3 regions of the Streptomyces sp. NPDC054770 genome follow, and region 2 is predicted to be linked to each of the others. Evidence: riboswitches for the same ligand, from Rfam matches in the RefSeq annotation. Region 2 holds a riboswitch; each other region holds the start of a gene.
The links. Region 2 has a riboswitch for S-adenosylmethionine ahead of ACWGKQ_RS49035 (amino acid ABC transporter permease). Riboswitches for the same ligand answer to the same signal wherever they lie in the genome.
Positions count from the first base shown of each region.

Region 1: another riboswitch for S-adenosylmethionine. It lies ahead of ACWGKQ_RS29615 (putative leader peptide); the one in region 2 lies ahead of ACWGKQ_RS49035 (amino acid ABC transporter permease).
Region 3: another riboswitch for S-adenosylmethionine. It lies ahead of ACWGKQ_RS43720 (aminotransferase class V-fold PLP-dependent enzyme); the one in region 2 lies ahead of ACWGKQ_RS49035 (amino acid ABC transporter permease).

Region 1 is NZ_JBSHBL010000039.1:33,941-39,243, forward strand. It holds gene ACWGKQ_RS29610 (MFS transporter) at 1-1,283, opposite strand, end outside; SAM riboswitch class IV at 1,568-1,681, shown strand; gene ACWGKQ_RS29615 (putative leader peptide) at 1,715-1,831, shown strand; gene ACWGKQ_RS29620 (ABC transporter substrate-binding protein) at 2,065-3,684, shown strand; gene ACWGKQ_RS29625 (ABC transporter permease) at 3,688-4,647, shown strand; gene ACWGKQ_RS29630 (ABC transporter permease) at 4,644-5,303, shown strand, end outside.
Region 2 is NZ_JBSHBL010000123.1:14,751-20,053, reverse strand. It holds gene ACWGKQ_RS49050 (hypothetical protein) at 1-90, opposite strand, end outside; gene ACWGKQ_RS49045 (hypothetical protein) at 286-417, shown strand; gene ACWGKQ_RS49040 (glutathione S-transferase C-terminal domain-containing protein) at 518-1,390, shown strand; SAM riboswitch class IV at 1,468-1,591, shown strand; gene ACWGKQ_RS49035 (amino acid ABC transporter permease) at 1,978-2,958, shown strand; gene ACWGKQ_RS49030 (amino acid ABC transporter ATP-binding protein) at 2,955-3,743, shown strand; gene ACWGKQ_RS49025 (transporter substrate-binding domain-containing protein) at 3,839-4,867, shown strand; gene ACWGKQ_RS49020 (GNAT family N-acetyltransferase) at 4,916-5,303, shown strand, end outside.
Region 3 is NZ_JBSHBL010000087.1:13,278-18,580, reverse strand. It holds gene ACWGKQ_RS43725 (hypothetical protein) at 1-553, opposite strand, end outside; gene ACWGKQ_RS43720 (aminotransferase class V-fold PLP-dependent enzyme) at 697-2,061, opposite strand; SAM riboswitch class IV at 2,245-2,361, opposite strand; gene trpD (anthranilate phosphoribosyltransferase) at 2,745-3,809, opposite strand; gene qcrB (cytochrome bc1 complex cytochrome b subunit) at 3,967-5,303, opposite strand, start outside.

The sequences.
Region 1 (5,303 bases), on a different contig from region 2:
ACGACCGACGCGGCCGCCACGGGCGACGCGGCAGACGCAGCCGGGGCCGGCGTCGAGCGTGATCTCCGCGTCAGCCACAGCGTCACGCCGAGCGCGGCCAGCACGGCGGTGGCCGCGCCCACGGCCAGCCCCCAGCGCACCCCCGCGTGCTGGGAGACCCAGCCGATGACGGGGGCACCGACCGGACTGCCGCCCATGGAGATCACCGTGTAGACCGCCATCACCCGGCCCCGCATGGCGTCACTCACCTCCGACTGGACGAAGGCGCTCACCGCCGTGTTCAGCGTCATCAGCGTGAAGCCGGCGGGCAGCAGCAGGGCGAGGAAGGCGGGGTACGTGGGCATGACCGCCGCCAGTGCCTCGAAGCCGCCGAACAGCAGCGCGCCGGCCACGACCGTCCGTACCCGGGGCGAGACACCGCGGGTCGCGGCGACCGTCCCGGCGACGGTGCCGACGGCCAGTGCGGTGTTCATGAGACCGAGTCCCCGGGAACCGACGTCGAAGACGCGCCCGGCGAACAGGGTCAGCGTGGTGGGGAAGTTGACCGCGAAGGTGGCGGTCAGGCCGAAGACGGTGAACACGCCGACGAGTTCGGGCCGGGCCGCCACATAGCGCAGCCCCTCCGCGCCCGCCCCGGTCCACGGCGGCCGGGAGACGGCGCGCGTCTCCCGGGCCGCCCGCGCCCGTGGCCGGATCGAAAGCAGACCCGCGAGGACGACGGTGAAGGACACCGCGTTGAGGGCGAAGACCCAGCCGGTGCCGATCGCCCCGATCAGCACACCGGCGATCGCCGGACCGATCAGGCGGGCGGCGTTCAGGGACAGGATGTTCAGACCCGCGGCCTTCGGGATCAGTGCCCGTCCGACCAGCTCGGTGACGAAGGACAGGCGTGCCGGGTTCTCCACCGTGAACACGCAGCCCAGTCCGAAGGACAGGACGTACAGCAGCCACAGCGCGGCATGGCCGGAGAACACGATGACCGTCAGGAGCAGTGCCTGGCCCGCGTACAGCGTCTGCGTCCACAGCAGCAGGGTCCGGCGGTCGTGGCGGTCGGCAAGGACCCCACCCCACAGGCCGAACAGCAGCACGGGGGCGAACTGCAGCCCGGCGACCCAGCCGAGCGCGGTTCCGCTGTGGGTGAGCGTCAGGACGAACCAGTCCAGCGCGACGCCCTGCATGGCGCTGCCGATGTTGGACACCAGGCCGGTGCTCCAGTAGATCCGGTAGTCACGGACCCGCAGCGCGGCGAACGCCCCTGTCGGAGCGGTGCTGTTGACGGCCATGCCTCTCTTTCCGGCAAGTCACGACGAGTTGGGACGCACAGGGGCGGGAACGGCCGCACGGCGACGGCGTGTGCGCGGCTGGAGAAGGGTGAAGGGAGCGCGAGTGGTCAGCGACAGGTCTGGTCGAACTGATCGGCGCGGCGGCCCGCCCAGAACGGGTCCAGCCGCACGGTGCGTGCCTGACCTGCGGTCTCCATGGCCGGATCAAAGCACACGGCACAAGGTGCGTCCACCATGCGTCCCGGCATTGACGTACGACAAAACCGGTCCGTACGATCGCCAACGGCATTGAGTGTCAGCGTCAAGCCCTGGCTCGTTGACCGGCAACCCTCCCACGCGGTGGGGTGCTCCAGGTGAAAGCCCGGCGGGGTCAGCGACGACTCCCGCAAGCGCGTGGCCCCGTGACCGGGGCCGGAGAAGGGAGGACCGGTATGCGGCACAGCGACGATCCGGCTGTCTCCCTCGCCGACGCCTCGGCGTACTCCCGGCTCTCGCGTCGGCGCCACATCGATCTGAAGCGCTCGACCAGCTGCCTCTGTCGGGTCTGACCGGCCCGGCTGCCGCCGGTTGACCCCCTGTCACCGGCCACGGCCCCTTCGCGCCGCCCTTCCCCCGCGCCACCGGTTCCCGGTGCCGTCTGCCTGCCACCCCCTTGTCTCTGCACAGCGCCACCCCGGCCGGTTCCGATCCGGCCGGGGCCGCACGCCCCTGCACGGCCGTGCCTCGCTGCCCCGTAGCCCGGCACCCCGTGCCGGGTGACACGAGTAGGAGAACTCCCTCCGTGACTGCACTCCCGGATTTCAGACCCTCCCGATGGGCGCCCCTGGCCGCGCTCCTGACCACCAGCGTCCTGCTGACCGCGTGCGGTTCGGGCGACGACGGCTCCGGCGGCAAAAGCGGCCCGGCGAAGTCCGGCGGCACCCTGACCTTCGCGGTGGGCTCCGACTCCGGCTGCGTGGATCCGCAGCAGGTCGCCAGCAACGAGACCATCTACTCGGTGCGCCAGATCGTGGACTCCCTGACCGACCAGGACCCGAAGACCGGCAAGATCGTGCCGTGGCTCGCCAAGAGCTGGGACATCAGCGCCGACGCGACGACGTTCACTTTCCACCTGCGCCCGGGGGTCACCTTCAGCGACGGGTCGAAGCTGACCGCGCAGGTGGTCAAGGACAACTTCGACGCGGTGCCGAACCTCGGCGCCCTGGGCACCCTCGCCGAGGGCTATCTGAGCGGCGTCAAGAGCACCACCGTGGTCGACCCGCTCACCGTCAAGGTGACCTTCAAGCAGCCCAACGCCCAGTTCCTGCAGGCGACTTCGACCCACTCGCTGGGCATCGAGTCCTCGGCGAGCGTCAAGAAGACCCCGCAGCAGAAGTGCAGCGACGGGGTGGTCGGGTCCGGGCCGTTCGTGCTCAAGCAGTACGTGCAGAACCAGTCGATCACCCTGGACAAGCGCACCGGATACGACTGGGGCTCCTCGCTGTGGTCGAAGAAGGGCGAGGCCTACCTGGACAAGCTGGTGTTCAAGGTCGTGCCCGAGGCCGGGGTGCGGGCCGGCAGCCTCCAGTCCGGGCAGGTGGACGTGATCAGCAGCGTCGGCAAGGCCAACGAGGCGGCGCTCAAGGGCGGCCAGGTCGCCCTGCAGAACCGGGCCAACCCCGGTGTGGTGTTCGGTCTGGGGCTGAACAACTCGCGGCCCCTGCTGAAGGACGCGAAGGTGCGCCAGGCGATCCTGGCCGCCGTCGACCGCAAGCAGATCGCCGACACCGTCTTCCCCACCGGCACCCAGCCGGCGACCAGCGTCCTGGCGCACACCACGCCCGACTACACCGACCTCTCCACTGACCTCGCCTTCGACGCGGCCAAGGCCAAGTCCCTGCTGGACGAGGCCGGTTGGCAGGCGAGCGGCGACGGCATCCGCACCAAAGCCGGCAAGAAGCTGAGCCTGACCATCACCTGGTTCCCCAACGCGGCCACCAACCAGCCCGCGCTGGAGCTGGTCCAGCAGCAGCTCAAGGCCGTCGGGATCGACGTGGTGCTCAAGCAGCTCCCGGTCACCCAGTTCGCCACCACGCTCCAGTCGGGTGACTTCGACGTGGTGTGGGGGAACGCGACCCGCGCCGACCCGGACATCCTGCGCAGCTCCTTCTCCACCCGGCTGGCCAACTTCTACCGCTTTCCCGCCAGTTCGCTGGACACGGCCCTTGCCGCGCAGGCCGCGACCCCGGACACCGCGAAGCGCAGACAACTGGTCGCCGAGGCACAGCGGTTGATCGTGCGGAACGCGTACAACGTGCCGGTGGTGGAGCTCCAGACCCAGCTCGGCGTCTCGAACAAGGTGCACGACCTGACATTCGACTCCGGCAGCCGCGTCCAGCTGCACGACACCTGGATCGGCTAGCGGATGCGCCGCTATGTGATCAAAAGGCTGGCGCAGGCGGTCGGAGTGCTGTGGGCGGCCTACACCGTGTCGTTCCTGGTCCTGGACTTCCTGCCCGGTGACCCGGTCTCCGCGATGGCCGGGGCCGGAATGGACTCGGGTCAGACGGATCCGGCCCAACTCGCCAGGCTGCGGCACGAGTACGGCTTCGACAAGCCGGTGCTGGTCCAGTACGCCGAGTATCTGGGCCGGGCGGTGCGCGGGGACTTCGGCGACGCCGTCTCCACGGGCCGCCCGGTGACCGCCACGCTGGCCGACGCGCTGCCGCAGACACTCCAGCTGACCGGTGCGGCGCTGCTGCTGGCGGTGCTCCTCGGCGGCGGGCTCGCGGTGGCGGCGACGTACACCTCGCGGCGGTGGCTGCGGCAACTGCTGCTGTCGCTGCCCCCGTTGGGGGTGTCGGTCCCGACGTTCTGGGTGGGACTGCTGCTGGTCGAGGCGTTCTCGTTCAAGCTGCACTGGTTCCCGGCGTTCGGCAACGACGGGCTGCGCGGCCTGGTGCTGCCGGCCCTGACACTGGCGGTGCCGACCGGCGCGCAGGTCGCCCAGGTGCTGGCCAAGAGCCTGCTGACCGCGCTGGACCAGGCCTATGTGGAGACCGCGCGGGCCAAGGGCGCCGGCCGGTGGCGGGTGCATCTGCGGCACGCGCTGCGGAACGCCTCGCTGCCCGCGCTGACGGTCGTCGGCCTGCTGGTCGGGCAGCTGATCGCCGGTTCGGTGGTGGTGGAGACGGTGTTCTCCCGCGACGGTCTGGGCCGGGTGACCGCGGAGGCGGTCACCACCCAGGACATCCCGCTGGTCCAGGGGGTGGTGGTGTTCGGCGCGCTGATCTTCGTGGCGACGAACCTGCTCGTCGACCTGGTCTATCCGCTGCTGGACCCGCGGATCGTGGTGGCCTCGGAGAGAAGGGCGAGCCTCGCATGAGTCAGAGCCTTGTCGACGACCAGGCCGAGGCCGCCCTCGGCCTCGCCCGGCCGGTCGGGGACGGAACGCCCGCGGAACCCGGCCGCCCCGCCGGGATCCGCCGGGTGCTCCGCTTCCTGCTGCGCCGCCCCGGTCTGCTGCTGTCCGCCGCCGTCATCGTGCTGGTGGTGCTGGCCGCCTTCTGGCCGGATCTGTTCACCTCGCAGGATCCGCTGAAGGGGGTGCCCTCCCAGAACTTCCGCGGCCCGAGCGGCAGTCACTGGTTCGGCACCGACGAACTGGGCCGCGATGTCTTCTCCCGCGTGGTCCACGGCGCCCAGCTCTCCCTCAAGGCCACGCTGATCGCGGTCCTGGTCGCGTTCGTGGTCGGCGGTCTGCTCGGCGTGGTCGCCGGGTTCGTGGGCCGCTGGGTGGACGACGTGCTGATGCGCTTCGTCGACGTGCTGCTGTCCATCCCCGCGCTGTTCCTGTCGCTGGCCCTGGTCACCGCGCTCGGGTACGGGACGGTGAAGGTGGCCGTCGCGGTCGGCATCGCCAGCGTCGCCTCCTTCGCCCGGGTGGCGCGGGCCGAGGTGCTGCGGGTGCGGCAGGCGGTGTTCGTCGAGGCGTCCCGCTCCTGCGGGGCCCGCTGGTACTCGGTGCTCGGCCGGCACGTC
Region 2 (5,303 bases):
CTCCCAGCCGTGCCCGCACCGCCCGCAGCGGAACGCGAAGGTCTCGGGCACCGCGCCGGGCACGGGCCCGGGACCCGGGGGCTCGGTCATCGGCTCCGGCTCCTGTCACTCGGCCCCCCGTCCCCCAGGGCACCGCCCCTTCCGTCCGGCGGCAAGTCGGGGCCTGGGCGTGGCTGGGGCCGGGCCGGGCCGGGGCCGGGCGTCCCAGGCGTGGACGCCCTCTTGACGCCGGGCGGAGGCGGATCGACACTCCAGAAGAGAATCCTAGTGAAAAGGTAGGGAAAGATGGGTCGCCTGCGCACGCTCACCGGCAGACAGCGCCGCGAGAGCCCCGCGCCCTGGGCCGGCCCCCTGCTCACCTCCCGCCGCCACCTCGACCTGCTGCGGATGTGCGGCGCCACCGGCCGCAGAGGCTGAGCGCCCATCCGTCAGGACTCACCAGAGCTCGCCGAGCACCCACCGACGAACGCTTCCGCCGCGCGTACGTCCGCGCGCCCGCCCGCCCCCGGGGAGACGCATGTCCATCACTCCACTCGCCGCCGTGCCGTCCGTCCGCACCGCCCCCGCCTTCCGTGGCCGCATCGGCCGGGACGCGCGCAGCGGTCACTACGCCGTGCCGCGCCGCTACCGGCTGCACCTGTCCACCGCGTGTCCGGACGGCCTCCGGATCGCCGTCGGCCACAGCCTGCTGGCCCTGGACGACTGTTGTCCGGTCACCTTCCTCCCCGCCGTCCCGGACTGTCCCGACGGCAGCCACCCGGCACTGCGCCCGCTGTACGAGGCCAGCGCCCACCACTACTCGGGACCGGCCCTCGCGCCGGTCTTCAGCGACGACTGGTCCGGCCGTATCGTCAGCACCCACAGCCGGGACATCCTGCGCGACCTGGACCGGCACTTCGGGGACGGCGTCGCCCGGCTCTACCCGTGCGGCGCCGAGGCCGAGATCGAGGCCGTCGAGCGGCTGTGCGCCGAGGACATCGAGCAGGCCGCCCAGCGGGCCGGCCGCGAGGGCGGCGACCCAAAGGCGCTGGCGGTGCTGCTCGCCGCCCTGGCCGACCTGGAACGCCGGCTGACCGGGGTGGAGTTCCTGGTCGGCGGTCAACTCACCGCCGCGGACATCGAGTTGTGGGTGACCCTGGTGCAACTCGACACCGTGCACCGCAACCACCTGGACGCCACCGCCGTGCACGCCATCGCCGGCCACCCGGTGCTGTGGGCCTACGCCCGGCGGCTGGCGGCCCACCCGGCCTTCGGTGCCCACCTCGACCTCGACGGCATCGCCCGCCGTCACCACGGCCGTTGCCAGGGCCTGGAAGCCGCCGGCGCGGCCGTCCAGATCCTGGACTGGGCGGGCCACGCAGCGGACGCTCCCGGCGTTCCGCGCAGGTGAGAGCGGCCCGAACCGTCCCGCCAGTCGGACAGGCGTTGACATTCGTTCGGGCAACTGCGTTACTTACGGACCAGAACGGTCAAGAGCGTCAGCGTCAAGCCCTGGCTTGCTGACCGGCAACCCTCGCATCGCGGTGGGGTGCCCCAGGTGACGACCGGACCGACGACGTTTCGGCAAGCGACGATTCGGTAAGCGCGAGGCCCCCGGGGCCGGCTCGACAGTGACAGGTGACGGACATGTACGCAGCTTCCAGGACGGCCCAGCGCCGCGCCGTGGGCTGCGTACGCCCGTACCCGAGCCCGCTCGTCGCCGACCGCGCCGTCGATCTGCTCCGTGTCAACAGCGCCCTGTGTAGCGCGTGTACCGCACCGGGCTGTGCCCGCTGTCGGGTCTGACCAGGCCTTTCCGCCGATCTCCCGCAGCTTCGCACCCCAGCGTCCCCGTCGAAACACCGGCCGCCCGGTGTGCCGCCGTCCGCCCAGCCCCGTGTCCCGCGCGCCCCCGCGCACCGTGCCGTGCCCGAACACGGTACGGTGCGCGGCCCCCGCCGTGGGACACGTGGGTGTCCGACTCCGCCGGAGCCCGCCATGAGTGAACCCCCAGGCGCCACGATCGCCCCCGAGGCACCCCCCGCCGCCGACGAACCGTCAAGACCCCTCGCCGCACAGCGAGTTCTGCCACTGCGCAGGCCGGGACGGTGGATCGCCACCGCCGTCGTCCTGGTCCTGGCCGTCCAGTTCGTGCACGGACTGGTGTCCAACCCCTTCTACCAGTGGGACCGCTTCGGCTACTGGTTCCTGCGGCCGACCATCCTCGACGGGCTGGTCATCACCCTCGAAGTCGCCGCCTACAGCGCGGTGTTGGGCCTCCTCGGCGGCATCCTGCTCGCCCTGGCCCGGCTCTCCAAGAGCCCGGTGCTGCGCGCGGTCAGCTGGACCTACGTATGGGCGCTGCGCTCCATCCCGCTCATCGTGGTCTTGCTGTTCCTCTACAACTTCAGCGCCCTGTACAAGACGTTGAGCATCGGCGTCCCCTTCGGACCGGCCTTCTTCTCCTTCGACGAGTCGAAGCTCGCCACCGACATGGTGGTCGCCGTCATCGGCCTCAGCCTCAACGAGGCCGCCTACGCGGCCGAGGTGGTCCGCGGCGGCATCCTCTCCGTGGACCAGGGCCAGCACGAGGCGGCCGCCGCGCTCGGCCTGCCCAAGGGCTACCAGTTCCGCCGGATCGTGTTCCCGCAGGCGCTGCGGTCGATCACCCCGAACTACGTCAACCAGCTCATCGGCCTGATCAAGAGCACCTCGCTGGTCTTCTACGTCTCGCTGCTCGACCTCTTCGGCACCGCGCAGACCATGGGCTCCACCTACCCGGGCGACATCGTGCCGCTGCTCCTGGTGGTCACCGTCTGGTACCTGATCCTGACCAGCGTCGTCTCCGTGATCCAGTTCTACGTCGAGCGGTACTACGCCCGCGGCGCCACCCGCACGCTGCCGCCGACGCCCCTCCAGAAGCTGCGCACCGGCCTCACCGACCTGCGCGCCCGCATCCGCCGGGAGACCGCCGTATGAGCAGCACCGACACTCTGGAGACGGCCCCCGCCGCCCTGGAGATCCACGACGTCCACAAGTGGTACGGCGCCCACCGCGTCCTGGACGGCATCGACCTGACCATCCGTCCCGGCGAGGTCACCGTCATCCTGGGCCCGTCCGGCTCCGGCAAGTCCACCCTGCTGCGGGTCGTCAACCACCTGGAGAAGCCCGAGATCGGCCACGTCAGCGTCAACGGCGAGCCGATCGGCGTGAAGCGGCAGGGCGACCGGCTGAAGGAGCTGAGCGAGCGCGCCATCCTGGCCCAGCGCAGCCGGATCGGCTTCGTCTTCCAGAACTTCAACCTCTTCCCGCACCTGACCGTGCTGGACAACGTGGCCGCCGCCCCGGTCGCCACCGGAAAGCTCACCAAGCCCGAGGCCCAGGCCCTGGCCAAGGAACTCCTGGAACGGGTCGGCCTCGGCGAGCGCGTCGGCGCCTACCCCCGGCAGCTCTCCGGCGGCCAGCAGCAGCGCGTCGCCATCGCCCGCGCCCTCGCCCTGCGCCCCGGCGTGATCCTCTTCGACGAGCCCACCTCCGCCCTGGACCCCGAACTCGTCGGTGAGGTCCTCGCCGTCATCAAGGACCTGGCGACCAGCGGCACCACCCTCGTCATCGTCACCCACGAGATCGGCTTCGCCCGCGAGATCGCCGACCGGGTCGTCTTCATCGACGGCGGCAGGATCGTCGAGCAGGGCCCGCCCTCCGAGGTCCTCGACAAGCCGCAGCACGAGCGGACCAGGGACTTCCTCAGCAAGGTCCTCTGAACCGCCGCACCCCCGGACTTCCCCCCACGCAGAACCCCCACGCAGAACCCCCACGCCCAACCTCCGCACACCTCTTCCAGCGACAAGGAACGGCCATGCCCACCCACCTCACCCGACGCAGCCTGATCAGAGGCATCTCCGCGGCGACCGTCGTCGCCTCCCTCGCCGCCGGGCTCGCCGCCTGCGGGGGCGACAGCGACGCGGCCACCACATCCGGCAGCGCCGCCTCCGGCACGGTCACCGTGGGAGCACTCTCCAACGGCGCCGCCAAGGAGACGACGCTCAAGGTCTCCGAAGTGAAGTCGATCAGCGCCGAGCTGCCCAAGGCGATAGCGAAGAGCGGCAAGCTGGAGATCGGCGTCGGCTTCCTGCCCGCCGGTTCCCCGCCGCTCGGCTACGTCGGCTCGGACCAGAAGACCCTCACCGGTTCCGAGGCCGACATCAGCCGCCTGGTCGCCGCCGTCCTCGGTCTCCAGCCGGAGCTGAAGAACTCGACCTGGGAGAACCTCTTCATCGGTCTGGACAGCGGCAAGGTCCAGGTCGCCTTCTCCAACGTCACCGACACCGAGGAGCGCAAGCAGAAGTACGAGTTCGCCTCCTACCGGGAGGACAACCTCGGCTTCGCGGTGGCGGCGGACGACAAGTGGAACTTCGACGGCAACTACGAGAACCTCGCCGGCAAGACCGTCGCCGTGGGCGCCGGCACCAACCAGGAGCGGATCCTCCTGGAGTGGAAGAAGAAGCTGGCCGCCGAGGGCAAGAAGCCGCTCACCGTCAAGTACTTCCAGGACAACAACAGCACCTATCTCGCGCTGGCCGCCGGGAAGATCGACGCCTACCTCGCCCCGAACCCCTCGGTCGCCTACCAGGTCTCCCAGACGAAGGGCACGGGCAAGGCGGTCCGGAACGCGGGCACCTACTCCGGAGCCGGAGCGTCCCTCCAGGGCCTGATCGCGGCGACCGCCAAGAAGGACAGCGGCCTGGCCAAGCCGCTCGCCGACGCGATCAACTACCTGATCAAGAACGGGCAGTACGCCAAGTGGCTGGCCGCCTGGAACCTCTCCAACGAGGCCGTCGCCAAGTCCGAGGTCAACCCGCCCGGACTGCCGCTCTCCGACTCCTGATCATCCGTAAGACAGCAACCCCGCAGGTTGAGGAAGGACTCCGCCTCCGTGACTCTCCAGACCGGCCTTCGCGGAGGCGGAGCCCCTCTCGCTCCCCGCACGTCCCCGCTCGACAACGCCGTCTGGTCGGCCCTCGCCGGCCCGCACGCCCACCTCGCGGAACGGGTCGGCCGGGCGGCCCGCTACCCCGACGACGTCTACGCCTACGCCGCCCTCGCCGACCCCACCGACCCGGCCGCCTGGGCCGACCTGTACACGCTCGTCGGCCCGGGAGCGATCGTGAAGATCAAACCGGTCGAGGCGGCACCGCCCGGCTGGGAGGTGGTCGGCGGCGGAACGGGTGTCCAGTTCGTGGACACGGCACTCCGGGCCGAGCCAGCCCCCGAGGCCGTCCGGCTCGGACCGGACGACGTGCCCGAGATCCTGGACCTGGTAG
Region 3 (5,303 bases), on a different contig from region 2:
TGCCCCAGCCGTTCGCCGCGTAGAAGTGCGCGGGGTCGTTGCCGAAGAACACGGACGGCACGAAGGCCAGGTTGACCGCCGCCAGGGTGCAGGCGGAGCGGCCGGTCCAGCGCGGCAGCAGGCCGGTGCGCGAGATCCCGTGACCCACCGCGGTCAGGCAGAGGGCGAGCATCAGGCGGCTGATCGCCCCGTAGAGGATGTACGTGCCGCTGACCGCGACGGTCGGGTCGATCGGATGGTCCGCGGCGATGACCGCACCGCCTTCCAGCCCGCTGGAGACCAGCGTGACCGTCGCGTAGACCAGTCCGGTCGCGAAGGCCATCGAGCCGATCCATTCGCGGGCCGGGTCGGCCCGTTTGACCAGTTCACGGAAGGCCGTCACGAACACGACGACGAACGCCAGTCCGACGATCTGGAGCAGCAACCTGGTCAGGACGTTCGAGTCCGGCGGCGAACCGGAGTAGACGAAGTAGAGCGGTACGTCGACGATGAAGGCGGCCGCGGCGGTGATGGCGGCGAGGCCGGTCAGGCGCCTCGCGAGGGTCTCGTTCATGGGTGTGTCCCCCGGTTCCCGGTGTCGGATTCCTCGTCGGCCCGTTGCCGACTACCTGAATCCTGGCGTTCACGACGCTTCCCGTCGCTGGGCCTGGACACCGGACCCGGGGGTGGTCCTGCCGACACCCCCCCGCGGGTGGGTCAGCTCACCGCCGGGACACAGCGGCCGTCCTCCGTGCGGTACGACCACTTCGCGCCGTCGGTCACCAGTTCCCGCACCGCCGTCACGAAGCGCTCCACGTGCTCGTCCGGCGTGCCCGCGCCGAAGCTCACCCGGATGGCGTTCAGGGACTTCTCGCCCGGTGCCGCCTCCGGCGCCCCGCACTCGCCCTGGGTCTGCGGGTCGGAGCCCAGCAGGGTCCTGACCAGCGGGTGGGCACAGAAGAGGCCGTCGCGGACGCCGATGCCGTACTCGGCGGAGAGGGCGGCGGCGAAGTGGGAGCTGTTCCAGCCGTCGACCACGAAGCTGATCACTCCGACGCGCGGGGCGTCGTCGCCGAAGAGGGAGAGGACCCGGACCTCGGGAACCTCGGCCAGCCCGGCCCGCACCTTCTCGATCAGGTGCTGCTCGCGGGCGACCAGGGTGTCGAAGCCGGCCTCGGTGAGCGCCTTGCAGGCGGAGGCGATGGAGTAGGCGCCGATGACGTTCGGGGAGCCCGCCTCGTGCCGCGCCGCGCTCTCGTGCCACTCCACGGCCACTCCCCCGTCCTCCCGCCGGGTGACCTTGCGGCTGGCGCCGCCGCCCGCGAGGTAGGGCTCGGCGGCCTGCAGCCAGTCGGCGCGGCCGGCCAGGACGCCGGAGCCGAAGGGGGCGTAGAGCTTGTGGCCGGAGAAGGCGACCCAGTCGACGTCCAGGTCCCGGACGGACACGGGGTGGTGCGGGGCCAGCTGGGCGGCGTCCAGGACGATCCGGGCACCGTGCGCGTGCGCGGCGGCCGCCAGCTCCCGTACCGGCCACAGCTCGCCGGTGACGTTGGAGGCGCCGGTGACGCAGACCAGGGCCGGGCCGTAGGGGTCGCGGTCGGCGAGAGCACGCTCCAGGGTCTCGACGGCCTGCCGCGGGGTGCGGGGCGCGTTGAGGTAGGTGACCCGGGCGTCCTTCCAGGGGAGCAGGCTCGCGTGGTGCTCGGTCTCGAAGACGAAGACCTGGCAGTCGGCGGGGACGGCGGCGGCGAGCAGGTTGAGGGAGTCGGTGGTGGAGCGGGTGAAGATCAGCTGGTCGTCGGGGCGGCAGTCGAGGAACTCGGCGACGGTGTTCCGGGCGTTCTCGAAGAGGTCGGTCGACAGCTGGGAGAGGTAGCCGGCACCGCGGTGGACGCTGCCGTAGTAGGGCGCGTACGCCGCCACGTCGTCCCAGACCCGCTGGAGGGCGGGGGCGCTGGCCGCGTAGTCGAGGGCGGCGTAGGTGACCTCGCCGCCGGTGACGAGCGGGACGGTGACATCCCGGCCCAGAACGGGCAGTGGGGCACAAAGGGACTGGGCGGCGGCAGCGGTGGTGACAGACATGGCGAACTCCTGTGAGAGCTGAGCGAAATCGCCGGGCCGGACGGACGGTGCGTCGACGGCACGGGGAAAGGTGAAAGGGGTGTGCGGAGGCGGGGCTCGACGCCCTATCGCATTCGCTTGCTCACAGAGGACTCCCTCGACGACCAGGACCCCTGGGCTGTGCCTGCTCGAAGAAGCGTGAGGGGTCCGCGCTTGCCGTAGACCTCGCTGCCTACGACCTGGTCTTCACCCGGGGCACCCCGCCACGGACGGAGGGTTGCCGGACAGTCGGCCGGGGCCTCATGACTGTCACTCATGACCTGGGAAGAAACGTAAGTGAAGTGATCGCCGCCGCGCAACTCCTGTCCGGATGACGGAACACCGCCAGAAACCGACGCCGGCTCGGCACCGCCGGGAAGGCCGTGTGCGGTTGCGCGCCGTTGCGGCGGAAAATCACGACCGCCCAACGGAAGAGACCGGCAGAGGACGCGACGGAAAGAGGAAGCGGCGACGGCTCCCGCGCGAAGTGGGGCACCGCCGGGAAGGCCGGTGTTGTTGCTCGCCGTTGCGGCGGAGAAGAAGGTGATGCCGGTCCGAATTCATCGGCACCGACGCCGGACTCCTCTTTCCGCCGCAACGGCGATCGGCCACGACGGCGTAGTCCGGCGGTGCCGTACCGTGCCTGAGCCCGCCGACCGCGGCCCCTACCTGTTCGTCGCCGCCGCCCAGCGCTCCAGCGCCCGCTTGGCGGCGCCCGAGTCGATCGACTCCGCCGCCTTGGCCATGCCCGTCCGGAGCTGTTCGGCCAGGGTCCCCGTGCCGGGGTCAAGGGCCACCAGGGCCGCCGCCGAGTTCAGCAGGACCGCGTCCCGTACCGGGCCCGGCTCGCCGTCCAGGAGGCGGCGGGCGACCTCCGCGTTGTACGACGGGTCGCCGCCCCGCAGCGCCTCCACGGGGACCAGGTCGATGCCGGCGTCGCGGGGGTCGAAGGTCTCCTCCGTGACCTTGCCGTCGCGGACGATCCAGACGTGGGACGTGGCCGTCGTCGTGAGTTCGTCGAGGCCGTCGTCGCCGCGGAAGACCAGGGAGGAGTTGCCGCGTTCCGCGAAGACGCCCGCCACGACCGGGGCCATGCGCGGGTCCGCGACGCCCACGGCCTGGGCGCGCACCCGCGCGGGGTTGGTCAGCGGGCCGAGGATGTTGAAGACCGTGCGGATGCCCAGCTGGCCGCGCGCGGCGCCCGCGTAGCGCAGCGCCGGGTGGAACTTGATGGCGAAGCAGAAGGTGATGCCGGCCTCCTCGGCGACCTCGGCGACCCGCTGCGGGGTCAGGTCGAGGTTGACGCCGAGCTTCTCCAGGACGTCCGAGGCCCCGGACGCGGAGGAGGCCGCGCGGTTGCCGTGCTTGACGACCTTCGCCCCGGTGCCGGCCACCACCAGCGCCGACATCGTGGAGATGTTGACCGTCTTCGCGCCGTCCCCGCCGGTGCCGACGATGTCGACCGTGCGGCCCGGCACCTCGATGACGTTGGCGTGGTCGTACATCGTGCGGACGAGACCGTTGATCTCCTCGACCGTCTCGCCCTTCGCCCGCAGGGCGACGACGAAGCCCGCGATCTGGGCGTCGGTCGCCTGGCCGCGCATGATCTGGTCCATCGCCCAGGCGGTCGCGTCGGCGCTCTGGTCCTGGCCGTACAGCAGCGCGTTCAGTACCTCGGGCCAGGAACGGCCCGCCGCGATGTCGCCTCCAGCGGGGGTCACAGCGCTCATAAGGCCGCTCCTGATCGTCGTCATCGTCGTCGAATTCGCCGTACGCGAATTAACCGGTTTTCCCAGGGCCCACCCTATCCAGCTCCGGGCACCGCAAAGGGCCCCCGTCCGTACACCGGACGGGGGCCCTTCGGCTGTGGCGTGGCGACGCCTTCGATCAGTGGTGGCCGTGGCCGCTCGTGATCTCCTTGTACTCCTCGACGGTGGGCTTCGGGATCTGGTTGTCCTCGCCGTAGTAGGCGTTGCTCAGCTTGGCGCGGAGCTTCTCGGAGCCCTTGATCTTGCGCTCGACACCGTTCTCGTCGACCGCCGGGCCGACCTGGGCCGGCTCGTACTGGTGGTGCGCCGTGAGGGTGTGCAGCTGCTCCTGCGAGAGCGGCTCGTGGACCTCGATGAACTCACCGTGCGGCAGCCGCTTGATGATGCCGGTCTCGCGGCCGTGCAGCACCTTTTCGCGGTCGCGGCGCTGGAGGCCGAGGCAGATGCGCTTGGTCGCGATGAACGCGATCACGGGTCCGGCGAAGAAGAAGATCCGGACGAACCAGGTCACGTCGTTGATCGACAGGTGGAAGTGGGTGGCGATGAGGTCGTTGCCACCACCGATCAGGCCCACCATGTACACGGTCACCCAGGCGACACCGAACCCGGTACGGGTCGGGGCGTTGCGCGGGCGGTCCAGGATGTGGTGCTCGCTCTTGTCGCCGGTGACCCAGGACTCGATGAACGGGTAGAGCGCGATCGCGCCCAGCACGAGCCCGAACAGGACCAGTGGGATGAAGACGCCCAGGACCAGGGTGTGGCCCCAGAAGTTGATCTCCCAGCCGGGCATGTAGCGGATCAGACCCTCGGCGAAGCCCATGTACCAGTCGGGCTGGGCGCCGGTGGACACCTGGTCCGGACGGTAGGGGCCCATGGCCCAGATCGGGTTGATCTGGGTGGTCGCCGCGATGGCCGCGATGACACCGAAGACCAGGAAGAAGAAGCCTCCGGCCTTGGCCATGTAGACCGGCAGCAGCGGCATGCCGACGACGTTCTTCTCGGACTTTCCGGGACCCGCGAACTGCGTGTGCTTGTGGTAGAAGACCAGGATCAGGTGGCCCACCACCAGGCCGAGCATGATGCCCGGCAGCAGCAGGATGTGGATCGAGTAGAACCGGGCGACGAAGTCGTGGCCGGGGAACTGCCCGCCGAAGAGGAAGAACGAGATGTACGTGCCGACGATCGGCATGGACAGGATCGCGCCCTCGGTGAAGCGGACACCGGTGCCGGAGAGCAGGTCGTCCGGGAGCGAGTAACCGGTGAAGCCGGTGAACATGCCCAGGACGAACAGCAGGAAGCCGAACAGCCAGTTGATCTCACGCGGCTTGCGGAACGCGCCGGTGAAGAACACGCGCATCATGTGCACGAACATGCCGGCGAGGAAGATCAGCGCGGCCCAGTGGTGGATCTGCCGGATGAGCAGACCACCGCGCACGTCGAAGGAGATGTGCAGGG